DNA from 3 places in the Frateuria edaphi genome. Region 2 is predicted to be linked to each of the others. Evidence: predicted binding sites of a transcription regulator. Region 2 holds the regulator's gene; each other region holds the start of a gene.
What was found. Region 2 encodes HrcA, which represses chaperone genes, less so after heat shock. Its sites were predicted from a motif close to TTNGCACTCNNNNNNNNNGAGTGCNAA; they were not measured.
Positions count from the first base shown of each region.

Region 1: groES (co-chaperone GroES) is a predicted target of HrcA. The motif match lies at 1,599-1,625, and genes of this name have one in related genera.
Region 3: rpoH (RNA polymerase sigma factor RpoH) is a predicted target of HrcA. The motif match lies at 1,021-1,047, and genes of this name have one in related genera.

Region 1 covers NZ_CP088251.1:3,137,268-3,141,714, forward strand. Annotated here, with positions in the region: gene groL (chaperonin GroEL) at 1-1,192, opposite strand, end outside; gene groES (co-chaperone GroES) at 1,252-1,545, opposite strand; gene cutA (divalent-cation tolerance protein CutA) at 1,911-2,252, shown strand; gene LQ772_RS14650 (DMT family transporter) at 2,310-3,206, shown strand; gene LQ772_RS14655 (protein-disulfide reductase DsbD family protein) at 3,280-4,447, shown strand, end outside.
Region 2 covers NZ_CP088251.1:1,464,447-1,468,893, forward strand. Annotated here, with positions in the region: gene recN (DNA repair protein RecN) at 1-1,145, opposite strand, end outside; gene hrcA (heat-inducible transcriptional repressor HrcA) at 1,262-2,317, shown strand; gene grpE (nucleotide exchange factor GrpE) at 2,400-2,921, shown strand; gene dnaK (molecular chaperone DnaK) at 3,040-4,447, shown strand, end outside.
Region 3 covers NZ_CP088251.1:149,141-153,587, reverse strand. Annotated here, with positions in the region: gene rpoH (RNA polymerase sigma factor RpoH) at 141-992, opposite strand; gene LQ772_RS00745 (EF-hand domain-containing protein) at 1,157-1,534, opposite strand; gene ung (uracil-DNA glycosylase) at 1,590-2,306, opposite strand; gene LQ772_RS00735 (response regulator) at 2,303-3,139, opposite strand; gene ftsX (permease-like cell division protein FtsX) at 3,245-4,216, opposite strand; gene ftsE (cell division ATP-binding protein FtsE) at 4,213-4,447, opposite strand, start outside.

The sequences.
Region 1 (4,447 bases), 1.7 Mb from region 2:
CTTCGACGCGGGCCTTCTTCTCCTTCATCTCGACTTCGGTGGCGGCACCGACCTTGATGACGGCCACGCCGCCGGCCAGCTTGGCCACGCGCTCCTGCAGCTTCTCGCGGTCGTAATCGGAGGAGGTCTCCTCGATCTGCGCCTTGATCTGGCCGATGCGCGACTGGATGCGCTCGGCTTCGCCGGCGCCGTCGATGATCGTGGTGTTTTCCTTGGTGATCACCACGCGCTTGGCGCGGCCCAGATCGTTGATCGTGGCCTTTTCCAGCTGCAGGCCCACTTCCTCGGAGATCACCTGGCCGTTGGTCAGGATCGCGATGTCCTCGAGGATGGCCTTGCGGCGGTCACCGAAGCCCGGCGCCTTGACGGCGGCGACCTTGACGATGCCGCGGATCGTGTTGACCACCAGCGTGGCCAGCGCCTCGCCCTCGACTTCCTCGGCGACGATCAGCAGCGGCTTGCCGGCCTTGGCGACGGCCTCCAGCACGGGCAGCAGCTCGCGGACGTTCGACACCTTCTTGTCGTGGATCAGGATGTACGGGTCGTCCAGCTCGACCTGCTGGCTGGCCTGGTTGTTGATGAAGTACGGCGACAGGTAGCCGCGGTCGAACTGCATGCCCTCGACGACGTCCAGCTCGTTCTCCAGGCCCGAGCCTTCCTCGACCGTGATCACGCCTTCCTTGCCGACCTTCTTCATCGCAGTGGCGATGATGTCGCCGATGTTGGAATCGGAGTTGGCCGAGATGGTGCCGACCTGCGCGATCGCCTTGTCGTCGGCGGTCGGGTTGGAGAGCTTCTTCAGCTCGCCCACGGCCGCAATGACGGCCTTGTCGATGCCGCGCTTCAGATCCATCGGGTTCATGCCGGCGGCGACCGCCTTGAGGCCTTCCTGGATGAACGCCTGCGCCAGCACGGTGGCGGTGGTGGTGCCGTCACCGGCGACGTCGGAGGTCTTGGAAGCGGCTTCCTTGACGATCTGCGCGCCGAGGTTCTCGTACTTGTCGGCCAGCTCGATCTCCTTGGCGACGGACACGCCGTCCTTGGTGATCGTCGGGGCGCCGAAGCTCTTCTCGAGCACGACGTTGCGGCCCTTGGGACCCAGGGTGACCTTGACCGCGTTGGCCAGGGTGTTCACGCCCTTGAGGATGCGCGAGCGGGCGTCTTCGCCGAAGCGGACTTCTTTAGCTGCCATGTGTCTTTATCCTTCGAATTCGATGGGTAGATTGCGGAGAGTCGTGCGGGAGAGGCTGATCAGCCTTCGATCACCGCGACGATGTCGTCTTCCTTCAGGAAGACCAGCTCTTCGCCGTCGATCTTGATTTCCTGGCCGGCGTACTTGCCGAACAGCACGGTGTCGCCTTCCTTCAGGCTCATCGGACGGACGTTGCCGTCTTCGAGGATGCGGCCGGTGCCGGCGGCAATGACCTTGCCGCGGGTCGGCTTCTCGGTGGCGCTGTCGGGGATGACGATGCCGCCGGCGGAGACGCGCTCCTCTTCCAGGCGCTTGACGATGACGCGATCGTGCAGCGGACGCAGTTTGCTCATGGATGGGACTCCACAGTTCGGGTTGAAAGAAGGTGAGGATCACCGGGACGCTGTTAGCACTCGGTGATGGTGAGTGCCAATTCTAGCGACGCAGTCCGCCCCTGCAAGAGGGTGAAGCGCGATTGGCACAGCAGGTGGGGTGGTGCGGACAGGGTTTCAAGGGTTGCCGCCCACGGCCCGGGGCGCCGCCTCGCATTCGATGCCACGGCCGCCCCTTGCAAGTGCGCACCTGGACGCGACCGCCATGCCTGGCCTGCCATGCGGTTGCGCGCAGGTGCGCTCGGACAGCGCTTTCGGCAAACGGGAGGGACGCGGCGCCGTGCTCGAACCATCTCCGCGCAGGAGAGGGGCTACCATCTCGCGCCATGCCTGGCACCTCCGTCCTGCTCTGCTATTGCACCTGTCCCGACGCCGGCAGCGCCCAGCGCATCGCCGAGGCGCTGGTGGCCGAACGCCTGGCCGCCTGCGTGAACCGTCTGCCCGGCATTGCCTCGACCTACCGCTGGCAAGGCAAAATCACCACCGACAGCGAGCAGCTTCTGCTGATCAAGACGACGGACGCGCGCTTCGACGCCCTGCGCACGCGCCTGCTGGCGCTGCATCCGTACGACCTGCCCGAACTCATCGCCGTGCCCATCGAGCACGCCCATGCGCCTTACCTGGACTGGGTCCGCGACGCCACTGACGAGACAGCGCAAGACTGCTGACAACCCTTGTCAGTGGCATCCCGGCAAACTTGCCTTCCCCGTTGCCCGCTCTCCAAGATGAAGAAGATCGATCTTGCCGTCCTGCTGTCGCTGGGCGCCCTGTGGGGCGGCTCGTTCCTGTTCATGCGCATGGGCGCGGGCGCCTTCGGCGCGCTCCCGCTGGCCGGCCTGCGCGCCATCGGCGCGGCGCTGTGCTTCCTGCCGCTGCTGGCCTCGCGCCGGCGGCTGGCCGAATGGCGCGCCCATTGGTGGCCGATCGCCGTGGTCGGGCTGACCAACTCGGCGCTGCCCTTCCTGCTGTTCACCTTCGCCACGCGCAGCCTGCCAGCCGGCCTGGCCTCGATCATCGACGGCATGACGCCGATGTTCGCCGCGCTGATCGGCTGGCTGTGGCTGGGCCAGCGGCTGGATGCCTGGCGCGGCGCCGGGCTGGTAGCCGGATTTGCCGGGATCCTCTGGCTGGCCCAGGGCAGCCTCGCGTTGGCGCCGGGCGCGGGGCTCGCGCTGCTTGCCTGCATCGCGGCCACCGTGCTTTACGGCTACGCGGTGCACTACACCCACCTGCGCCTGGCGGGCGTCACGCCGCTGGTGGTGACGGTCGGCAGCCACATGGTCGCCGCGCTCGTGCTGCTGCCGACGACGGTGCTGGCCTGGCCGGACCAGGCGCCGCCGATGCAGGCGTGGCTGGCGGCCGCCGGACTGGCCGTGCTGTGCACCGCGCTGGCCTACGTGCTGTTTTTCTGGGTGCTGGCCCGGGTCGGTGCCGTGCGGATCATGGTGATCCCCTACCTGATCCCCGCCTTCGGCGTGCTGTGGGGCGCGCTGCTGCTGGACGAGCCGGTGACCGCGCGCATGGTCGGCGGCTGCGCGATCATCCTGCTGGGCACCGCGCTCACCACCGGATGGGTGCGTCCGCGCCGGGCCGGACCACCGCTGGCGGCCGAGGAGACATAAGGCCGCAACGCCGGCTGGCCAGGCGCGCGATGGGTCCATAATGGATTTCCTTCACCGCGCCGCTGGAGACGCGATGCGCCCGATGATCGGCCGCCTGGCCGCCCGCCTGCCGATGTTGCTGGTGCTGTTCTGCCTGGCCGCGCTGTCGCGTCCGTCGTTCGCGCAGGAAGAGGACGGCCTGCTGCCGGTCACCCAGGCCTACCGGCTCTCCACCGACACCTCCACTCCGGGCGTGCTCAAGCTGCACTGGGACATCGCGCCGGACTATTACCTCTACCGTGGCCGCATGAAGTTCAAGCCGGCCGATGGGGTGACCCTGGGCGAGGCGACGTTCCCGGACGGCGAGAAGCACCACGACGAATACCTGGGCGACGTGGAGATCTATCACCACACGATCGACGCCAGCGTGCCCTACACACTCGCGCCGGGCAGCACGCGGTTGCGGGTTGGCGTGCAGTTCCAGGGCTGCCACGAGGTCGATCCGAAGATCTGCTACCCGCCACATACCGAGCAACTGGACCTGCCGCTACCGGCGGGCACCGCCGCCAGCGGCGGCGGATCGCTCGGCGCCGCGCTGCAAAGCCTGGGCGCGACCCACGGCTCCTCCGGCAGCGATGCGCCATTGCCTGCCGAACAGGCCTTCAGGCTCGAAGCAGTGGCTCAGGATGCGCGCCACCTCCTGCTGCGCTGGTCGATGCCGCCCGGCTACTACCTTTACCGCGACCAGACCCGGCTGCAGCTGCGTGACGCCAAGGGCGTGGAGCTCACGCCGCAATGGCCGGCCGGCACGCGCAAGGATGATCCGCACTTCGGCAGCGTCACCGTCTACTTCAACGAACTGGACCTGCCGGTCACCGTCGCGGGTGACATCGGCGGCCGCACGCGCCTGGCGCTGGAAGCCAGCTTCCAGGGCTGCCAGGACGGCGGCCTGTGCTATCCGATGATGACGCGCGCGCTGGACGTCGAGCTCGGCGGCGCGCAACCCGCGACCGGCATGCCCACGGCCACCACGCCCGAGGCTCCGCCGGCCGCCGCCGGGCAAGGCCCGCTGCAAACCAGCCTGTGGCTAGCGCTGCTGCTTGCCCTTGGCGGCGGCCTGGTGCTCAACCTCATGCCGTGCGTGCTGCCGGTGCTGTCGATCAAGGCCGTCGGCCTGCTGGAGAGCGGCGAGAGCCCGGCCCGCGCGCGGGCCCATGCGATCGCCTACACCGCCGGCGTACTGGTGAGCTTCGTGGCACTGG
Region 2 (4,447 bases):
ATCAGCGCGCTGACCTCCTCGCCCAGGCGCGCGGCGGCCGTGCGGCGTGCCCTGCTTAGGTCATCGGCCGCTTTCGCATAGCCGCGTTCCAGCCGTGCGCGATCGCCGGCGAGCCGCTCCAGCGCGTCGCCGGCGCCTTCCAGTTCGAGCAGCTCGGCCTGCAATGCGCCCAGCCGATCGTGCAATTCGGCGACGGGAAGGCGGTGGCGGCGCGCCAGTTCGTGAAGGCGGGTGAGGTGGGTATCGACGTCGGCATAGCGCTCCGGATCGAGGTCGACGTCCTGTGCGTAGCGCGAGAGGCCGTCGGAAGCTTCGCCCAGCTGTATCTCTGCGTTGTCCAGCAGTTCCAGCAGGGGCGCGAGGCGCGGGTCCAGGGCAGCCAGCTTGCCCAACTCCCCGTGCGCGCGGCCGAGCGCACGGCGCAACGCGAATTCGCTGTCGCCGTCGAGCAGTTCCACCACGCCGGAGGCGCCTTCGGCCAGCCGGCCGGCATTGGCCAGGCGCTTGTGGCTGGCCTCGAGTTCGGACAATTCCGCAGCCGGCAACACCCAGCGTTCGAGCTCGCCGACCTCGTGGCGCAGCAGTTCGAGCCGTTGCTCGCGGTCATCGCCACCACTGAGCTTGCGGATGCGCGCGCCCAGCTCGCGCCACTGCGCGGCCAGCGTGCGCAACTGTCCCACCAGTTCCTCATTGCCGGCGTACGCATCAAGCAGATCGAGCTGGTGGCCGCGCGAGAGCAGCGCCTGGTGCTCATGCTGGCCATGGATTTCCACCAGCAGCGTGGCCAGTTCACCGAGTTGGCTGGCATTGGCCGGGCGGCCGTTGATCCACGCGCGCGAGCTGCCCTCGGCGCGGATCACGCGGCGAAGCTGGCAGGCACCTTCATCGTCCAGCTCCTCCCGTTCCAGCCAGGCGCGTGCTTCGGGCAGCGCGGCCAGGTCGAATTCGGCGATGAGTTCGGCGCGGTCGCAGCCCTCGCGCACCATGCCGCTGTCGGCGCGCGCGCCGGCCAGCAACATCAGCGCGTCGACCAGCAGCGACTTGCCGGCGCCCGTTTCGCCGCTGACCACGGTGAGGCCCGGGCCGAAGGCGACTTCGGCTTCTTCGACGACGGCGAAATGGCGGACGTACAGGGAAGTGAGCATGGCGTGGAATTGTACGGGCAGAAGTGGCGCGCGGCGCGGCTACCGTCGCGACCGGCGTTCTTGCAAACTCGGCGGCGACACCTTATTTCTGTCCCGTCTCACCGTTTGTTACAGCGATGACCCGACCCCACGACCTCGATGCCCGCGCCCGCCGCCTGCTGCGCACCCTGATCGCGCAGTACCTGGCCGATGGCGAGCCCGTCGGGTCGCGCACGCTGTCCCGATCGTCGGGGCTGGACGTCAGCCCGGCGACGATCCGCAACATCATGGCGGACCTCGAAGACGCAGGCCTGGTCGCCTCGCCGCACACGTCCGCCGGACGCATACCCACGCCACGTGGCCTGCGCCTGTTCGTCGACAGCCTGATCGAGCTGCAGCCGCTGCCGCGCGAGGACATGGCGCGGCTCAAGCGTGAGTTGCCACCCGGACCCACGACCACCCGCGACCTGCTGGGCAACGTGTCCACGCTGCTTTCGGCGATGACCCACTTCGCCGGCGTGGTGACGGTGCCGCGCCAAGGTGACTTTCCCCTGCGCCATATCGATTTCGTGCCGCTGCCGGACGCACGCGTGCTGGTGATCCTGGTGTTCTCCGACAACCAGGTGCAGAACCGCATCGTGCAGCTGGCCAGGCCGCTGGACAGCCGCGAACTGGAACAGGCCGCCAACTACCTCAACACCCATTTTGCCGGTTTGCGCGTGGACGACATCCGCGCCCATCTCCTGCGCGAGCTGCGCGAGGCCGGCAGCGAGCTCAACCGCCTTGTCGCCAGCGCGACGGAACTCGCGGCGGCCTCCTTCGCGCCGCAAGGTGGCGGAGACGACGTGCTGGTGAGCGGCCAGACCAACCTGATGGGTTACGCCGAGCTCGCTGACCTGGACCGTCTGCGCGAGCTCTTCGAGGCCTTCCAGAAAAAAAACGAATTGTTGCAACTGATGGAGGTGTGCGCCCGGGCCCCGGGCGTGCGCCTGTTCATCGGCGAGGAATCGGGCTTTGCCGCGCTGGACGGCTGCAGCGTGGTGACCGCCAGTTACGGCGTGCAGGGGCGGGTCCTGGGTGCGGTCGGCGTGATCGGGCCCACCCGCATGGCCTACGACCGGGTGATCCCGGTGGTGCAGGCGACTGCCGGATTGCTCAGCGACGCCTTGAATCGCGCCGCGACGTCCCTATAACCGCCCCCGGAGGGCGGGTTTCCCGCAGTTATCGGTGGCCGGCACGGAGGTGCCGGTCCGGACCTTTGTTTGGGAGTAATGCATGCAGAACAACGAGCAGACGCCGGACCAGGTGCAGGAATCCGGTTCGCCGGGAACGCAAGGATCCGATGCCCTGCAGGCGCGGGTCGCCGAGCTGGAGGCGAGCAACGCCGAGTTGCGCGAGTCCGTGCTGCGCGAGCACGCGGAGCTGGAAAACCAGCGCAGGCGCCTGCATCGCGACCTGGAACAGGCCCGCCGCTTCGCCAACGAAAAGCTGTTGAACGAGTTGCTCCCGGTCTACGACAGCCTGGAACGCGGGCTGGCCATCGAGAGCAGTGACGCGGCCGCCGTGCGCGAAGGCCTGGCGCTGACCCTGAAGGCGTTGCTGAAGGTCGCCGAGACCCACGGACTGGTGCAGGTTGATCCGGTCGACCAACCCCTCGACCCGGAGCGCCACCATGCCGTGAGCATGGTCGAAGCGCCCGGCAAGGCGCCCGGCACCGTAGTCAACGTGTTGCAGAAGGGCTACGTGCTGAACGACCGGTTGCTGCGTCCCGCACTGGTCGCCGTGGCCAAGGACTGACGCATCGCTCGCTGAACACACAGGCGGCCCCGCGGCATTGAATCGCCGGGCGTGGGCCACCATCTGGAAAACCATCGCGGCCGCGGGGGCCGCCTAGAAAGCATTGGAGCTGAACACTATGGGCAAGATCATCGGCATCGACCTGGGTACCACCAATTCCTGCGTCGCCGTGATGGACGGCAGCACCGCGAAGGTGATCGAGAACGCCGAAGGCGATCGCACCACGCCTTCCATCGTCGCCTTCAGCAAGGACAATGAAGTCCTCGTGGGCGCGCCGGCCAAGCGCCAGAGCGTGACCAATCCGAAGAACACCTTTTATGCGGTCAAGCGCCTGATCGGTCGCAAGTTCACCGACGCCGAGGTCCAGAAGGACCTGCACATCGTGCCGTACGGCATCGTCGCGCATGAGAATGGCGACGCCTGGGTTGAGACGTCCGACGGCAAGAAGATGGCGCCGCAGGAAATCTCCGCCAAGGTCCTCATGAAGATGAAGAAGACCGCCGAGGACTATCTCGGCGAGCCGGTCACCGAAGCCGTCATCACGGTGCCTGCCTACTTCAACGACAGCCAGCGCCAGGCGACCAAGGATGCCGGCCGCATTGCGGGCCTGGAGGTCAAGCGCATCATCAACGAGCCGACCGCGGCCGCTTTGGCCTATGGCCTGGACAAGAAGGGCGGCGACCGCAAGATCGCGGTGTACGACCTGGGCGGCGGCACCTTCGACGTGTCGATCATCGAGATCGCGGAAGTCGACGGCGAGAAGCAGTTCGAGGTGCTGGCCACCAACGGCGACACCTTCCTTGGCGGCGAGGACTTCGACAAGCGCGTCATCGACTACTTGGTCGACGAATTCCAGAAGGACCAGGGCATCGACCTGCGCAAGGATCCGCTGGCGCTGCAGCGCCTGAAGGACGCGGCCGAGCGCGCCAAGATCGAGCTGTCCTCCGCGCACCAGACCGAGGTCAACCTGCCATACGTGACGGCTGACGCCTCCGGTCCGAAGCACCTCAACATCAAGCTGACGCGCGCCAAGTTGGAAGCGCTGGTGGAAGACCTGGTCAAGCGCACCATCGAGCCGTGCCGCATCGCGCTCAACGACGCCGGCCTGCGCGTGTCGGACGTCAACGAGGTGATCCTCGTCGGCGGCCAGACCCGCATGCCCAAGGTGCAGGAGTCGGTCAAGGACTTCTTCGGCAAGGAGCCGCGCAAGGACGTCAACCCGGATGAAGCCGTTGCCGTGGGCGCGGCGATCCAGGGCGGCGTGCTGGGTGGCTCGGTCAAGGACGTGCTGCTGTTGGACGTCACCCCGCTGTCGCTCGGCATCGAGACGATGGGCGGCGTGATGACCAAGCTGATCGAGAAGAACACCACCGTGCCGACCAAGGCCGCGCAGACCTTCTCCACCGCCGACGACAACCAGACCGCGGTGACTGTGCACGTGCTGCAGGGCGAGCGCGAGCGCGCCAGCGCGAACAAGTCGCTGGGCCGTTTCGACCTGTCCGGCATCGACCCGGCGCCGCGCGGCA
Region 3 (4,447 bases), 1.3 Mb from region 2:
CGGCGCTCGGGCACCTTAAGAAACGGCTTGGCCTTGCTTGGTCAGTCGTTCCCAGCCCCATCGCTGATGGCCGGCTGTGCAGGAACGCAAAAAAAAAGCGGCCACGAGGGCCGCTTTTTCGTTTGCCGTGACGGCATTTGTCAGAACAGGGCGCGCATCTTCTTCATCGCATTCGCCTCGACCTGACGGATGCGTTCGGCCGAAACACCGTACTCGTCGGCCAGATCCTGCAGCGTGGCCTTGTCCTCGTTGAGCCAGCGGCGCTGGATGATGTCGCGCGAGCGTTCGTCCAGCTTGGCCAGTGCGCTGGAGAGCGTCTCCAGCTGGTTGTCGGCCTGGTCGGCGTCGGACACGTTGTCGTACGGATCGGCGCCGTCGTCGACCAGGAAGGCCGCCGGTGCCGGCTTGGCATCGTCGTCCGCGTCGGCAGGCGCTTCGAAGCCGATGTCGCGGCCGGACAGGCGCGATTCCATCTCGCGCACGGTCGCCTCCGGCACGCCCAGGTCACGGGCCACGACGCGCACTTCCTCGGCGTTCATCCAGCCCAGGCGCTTCTTGCTCTTGCGCAGGTTGAAGAACAGCTTGCGCTGCGCCTTGGTGGTGGCGACCTTGACGATGCGCCAGTTGCGCAGGATGAACTCGTGCATCTCGGCGCGAATCCAGTGCACCGCGAAGCTGACAAGGCGCACGCCCTGGTCCGGGTCGAAGCGCTTGACCGCCTTCATCAGGCCGATGTTGCCTTCCTGGATCAGGTCGCCCAGCTGCAGGCCGTAGCCCGAGTAGCCACGGGCCACGTGCACCACGAAACGCAGGTGCGACATCACCAGCTTCCTGGCCGAACCCAGGTCGTCTTCTTCGTTGAAGCGGCGCGCCAGCGCCTGCTCCTCGTCATGGCTGAGCACCGGGATGCGGTGCACGGCGGAAATATAGGCGTCCAGACTGCCAACGACGCTGGGGATCGGCAGGTTGGCGGTCACCAAGGCTTGGGACATGTGGAACCTCCGGCAAGTAAATCGCAGCTTAGCACTCCGGTATTGAGAGTGCTAAAAGGCTGAAAAGTTCGCTGCGAGATTTAATGTACCGAATCGTACAGCAATGCGGGCGGCATCGCCAGCCCTCGTCGTCCGGCCATCGGGCCATTGTTCACATGGGCGATCTAACGCTTGTGAACCGGCGGCGTCGGCGTGGCGCCAGGGGTATCCGCCCGGCGGTAGGACTGTGGCGGCGCCATTCGACCGCGGGGTTCCAGGAATGTCCTCGGCGCGGAGGTCAGCCGCCGCTCCCCGGAAGACGCGTACCGCGCATACGTCTGCCGCGAGATCCGGTTGTCCGCGTACGCGTACTGGCTGAAATGCATTCGCATGTCCTGCAGGCCGTCGGGAAGCTCCGAACGGCTGAGCACGCCGTCGTGGTTGGCATCGACCTGCTCGAACGACGGAAGTTGCAGGCGAGAGCCGACCTCATCGGCTGCCGCACTGGCCACCGGCATCGCAGCGGCCGCGAAAATCACCAGGAAACCGATCGGCTTGCACATGACGTACTCCTTGTCGTGTCACTTCGATCGACACTTCCACGCCAGTCCTACAGCGTCAAGCAGCGAGCCGTGAACGCGGCGGCAGCGACCAATCGACCGGAGCCTGGCCGCGGCTTTCCAGGTAACGGTTGGCGGCCGAGAAATGGCCGTTGCCGATGAAGCCACGATGGGCCGACAGCGGCGAGGGATGCACCGAGCTCAGCACCAGGTGGCGACTCGGGTCGACCAGTCGGCCCTTGCGCTGGGCATAGGCACCCCAGAGCATGAACACCAGCCCCTCGCGTTCGCGGTCGAGCGCCGCGATGGCGGCATCGGTGAAGCCTTCCCAGCCCTTGTTCTGGTGCGCGCCGGCGCGGCCCTGCTCGACCGTCATCACGCTGTTGAGCAGCAGCACGCCCTGGTCGGCCCACGGCGTAAGGCAGCCGTGGTCGGGGCGCGGGATGCCAAGGTCGCGCGCAATCTCGGCAAAGATGTTGTTGAGCGAAGGCGGCACCGGCACGCCGGGCCGCACCGAGAAACACAATCCATGTGCCTGGCCGGGGCCGTGGTAGGGATCCTGGCCCAGGATCACCACGCGCACCTTGTCGAAGGGCGTATGCGCGAAGGCGTTGAAGATCTCCGGCCCGGGCGGATAGAGCACCTTGCCGGCTCGCTTTTCGGTGCGCAGGAAATCCGCCAGCGCGCGCATGTCCGGTCGTTCCAGGTAATCGCCCAGGCGCGCCTTCCAGGAAGGCTCCAGGCGGACGCGTTCGGCTTCTTCGGTGTCGCTCACGCGCCTTGGGTTCGCTGGCGCAGGTGCCGGGCCACCCGCAACTGGAACAACAGCTTGGTGACCAGCAGCTTTTCCTCGACCGGCTTCTCGACCAGGTCGTTGGCGCCAGCCTTGAGCAACGCGGCCTGGTTGGCCGGGTTCTCGTCGCCGGTCATGACCAGCACCGGCAGCGCGCCCTTGCCGTAGCCGAACTGGCTGCGGATGCGTTCGAGCAGGTCGCCGCCGGTGAGCTCGCCCTTCAGGCTGACGTCGGTGAGCACCACGTCGGCGCCGATCCGGCCTTGCGCGCGATCGGTCTCCAGCATGGCCAGGGCGTCCTCCACGCTGACCACGTGGCGCACGGTCAGGCCGATCTTCTCGAGCATGCGGCGGGTGGCCAGCGCCACTACGCGGCTGTCCTCCACGTACAGCACGGTGCCCTCGGCGGTCGCTTCCGGCCGCACGTAGCCGCGGATGAAATCGGCCAGAGCCTGGAAGCCCAGCGACTTGTCGAAATAATCGGTGACGTCGCCCAGCTCGCGCTTGTGCAGGCGCGCGTCGACATCGCCGGAAACCACCACGATCGGCACATAGGCCTGGGCCGATTCGCGCACGTGGCGCGCCAGTTCCAGGCCATCCATGTCGGGCAGGCGCAATGCGATGGTGATGAAGTCGAACGGGCCCCGCTCGATCAGTTCGCGCGCGTCGGCGCCGCTACCGCAATCGACCAGTTCGGCTTCCGGCAATTCGGCCTTGAGCACGCGCGTGATCAGCTGGCGCACCACCTTGGAGCCGTCCACCACCAGCACCCGCGGAGCGGTGCCGGCGCTGCGGCTGCCAACGTCTGCATTCATGCCCCACCCATCCACATCCGAACCCCGTGTACGCCCCGCGCGCACCCGGGGCTATCTTGCACCATCACGCCTCGCACGGGTTGCGAAGGCGGTCACTAAGGGAACCTAGGCGGCCTTGCGCAACTGCCGCGCGCTGACCAGCCGTGCGCCGATCCAGCCCAGCACGGCAGACGCCAGCGGTACGGCCAGCAGCAGCCACCACGGCAGCGCGCCAAGGCTGAGGCTGCCCCCGTAGGCGCGGTCCAGTTCCGCCGCCGGGCCAGCCAGCGCCAGTTCGATCGCCAGCGCCAGCAACGAGGCCAGCACGCCGCCGAACAGGCCATACCAAATACCCGCGTACAGATACGGCCGGCGCACGAAGGCGCGGCTGGCGCCCAGCAGCATCTGCACGCCGATCTCCTCGCGCCGGCCGGCGATGTCGGTGCGGACGGTGTTGCCGACCACCAGCAGCGCGGCCAGCGCGAGCAAGGCGGCCAGCACGAGCACCACGCGATGGCCGACGTCCAGCAGCGCATCGAGCCGCTGCCGCCACTGGCCGCTGTCCTGCACCAGGTCGACCGCGCGTTCACCGCGCAGCGCTTCGACCAGCGCGCCCACCGCGGCCGCGTCGAGCCCGGCCCTGGGCTGCACCACCAGCACCCACGGCAGCGGATTGGCCTCGTCGAGCGCGTGCACGGCACCGGAAAAACCCTGCAGGGTGGCCAGTTCATCCAGGCCCTGCTGCGGCGACTTGACGGTCACTGCCGTCACGTCGGCGCGGCCGCGCAGTTCGCCGGCCAGCAGATTGGCCTGCGCACCGGCCTGGTCGGTCTTCAGGAACACGCTGATCGCCGGGTTCTGGCCAAGCGCGCCGCCTATCGATTGCACGTTGGCCAGCAGCAGGTAGAACGCGAGCGGCAGCGCCAGCGCCAGGCCAAGGACGGCCACGGTCATCAGCGTGCCGAGCGGGCGGCCACCGAGCCGGCGCAGGCTCGCCGCCGCGCTCCAGCCGTGGTGCTCGCGCCAGCCGGCGAAACGGCGGGACTGGCTGCGTTCGCTGCGCGGCGCGGCCTTTTCCGTAGCGGCAGGGGCGTTCACAGCACCTCCTCGCCCGGGATGTCGGCCACCAGCCGGCCGTGGTCGAGCACCACCACGCGCTTGTGCATGCGCTTGATCAGGGGAAGGTCGTGGCTGGCGATCAGCACGGTGGTGCCGATGTCCTGGAATTCGGCGAACAGGCCCATGATCTCCACTGCCAGTTGGGGGTCGAGGTTGCCGGTCGGTTCGTCGGCGATCAGCACCGCCGGGCGCGCCACGATGGCGCGGGCG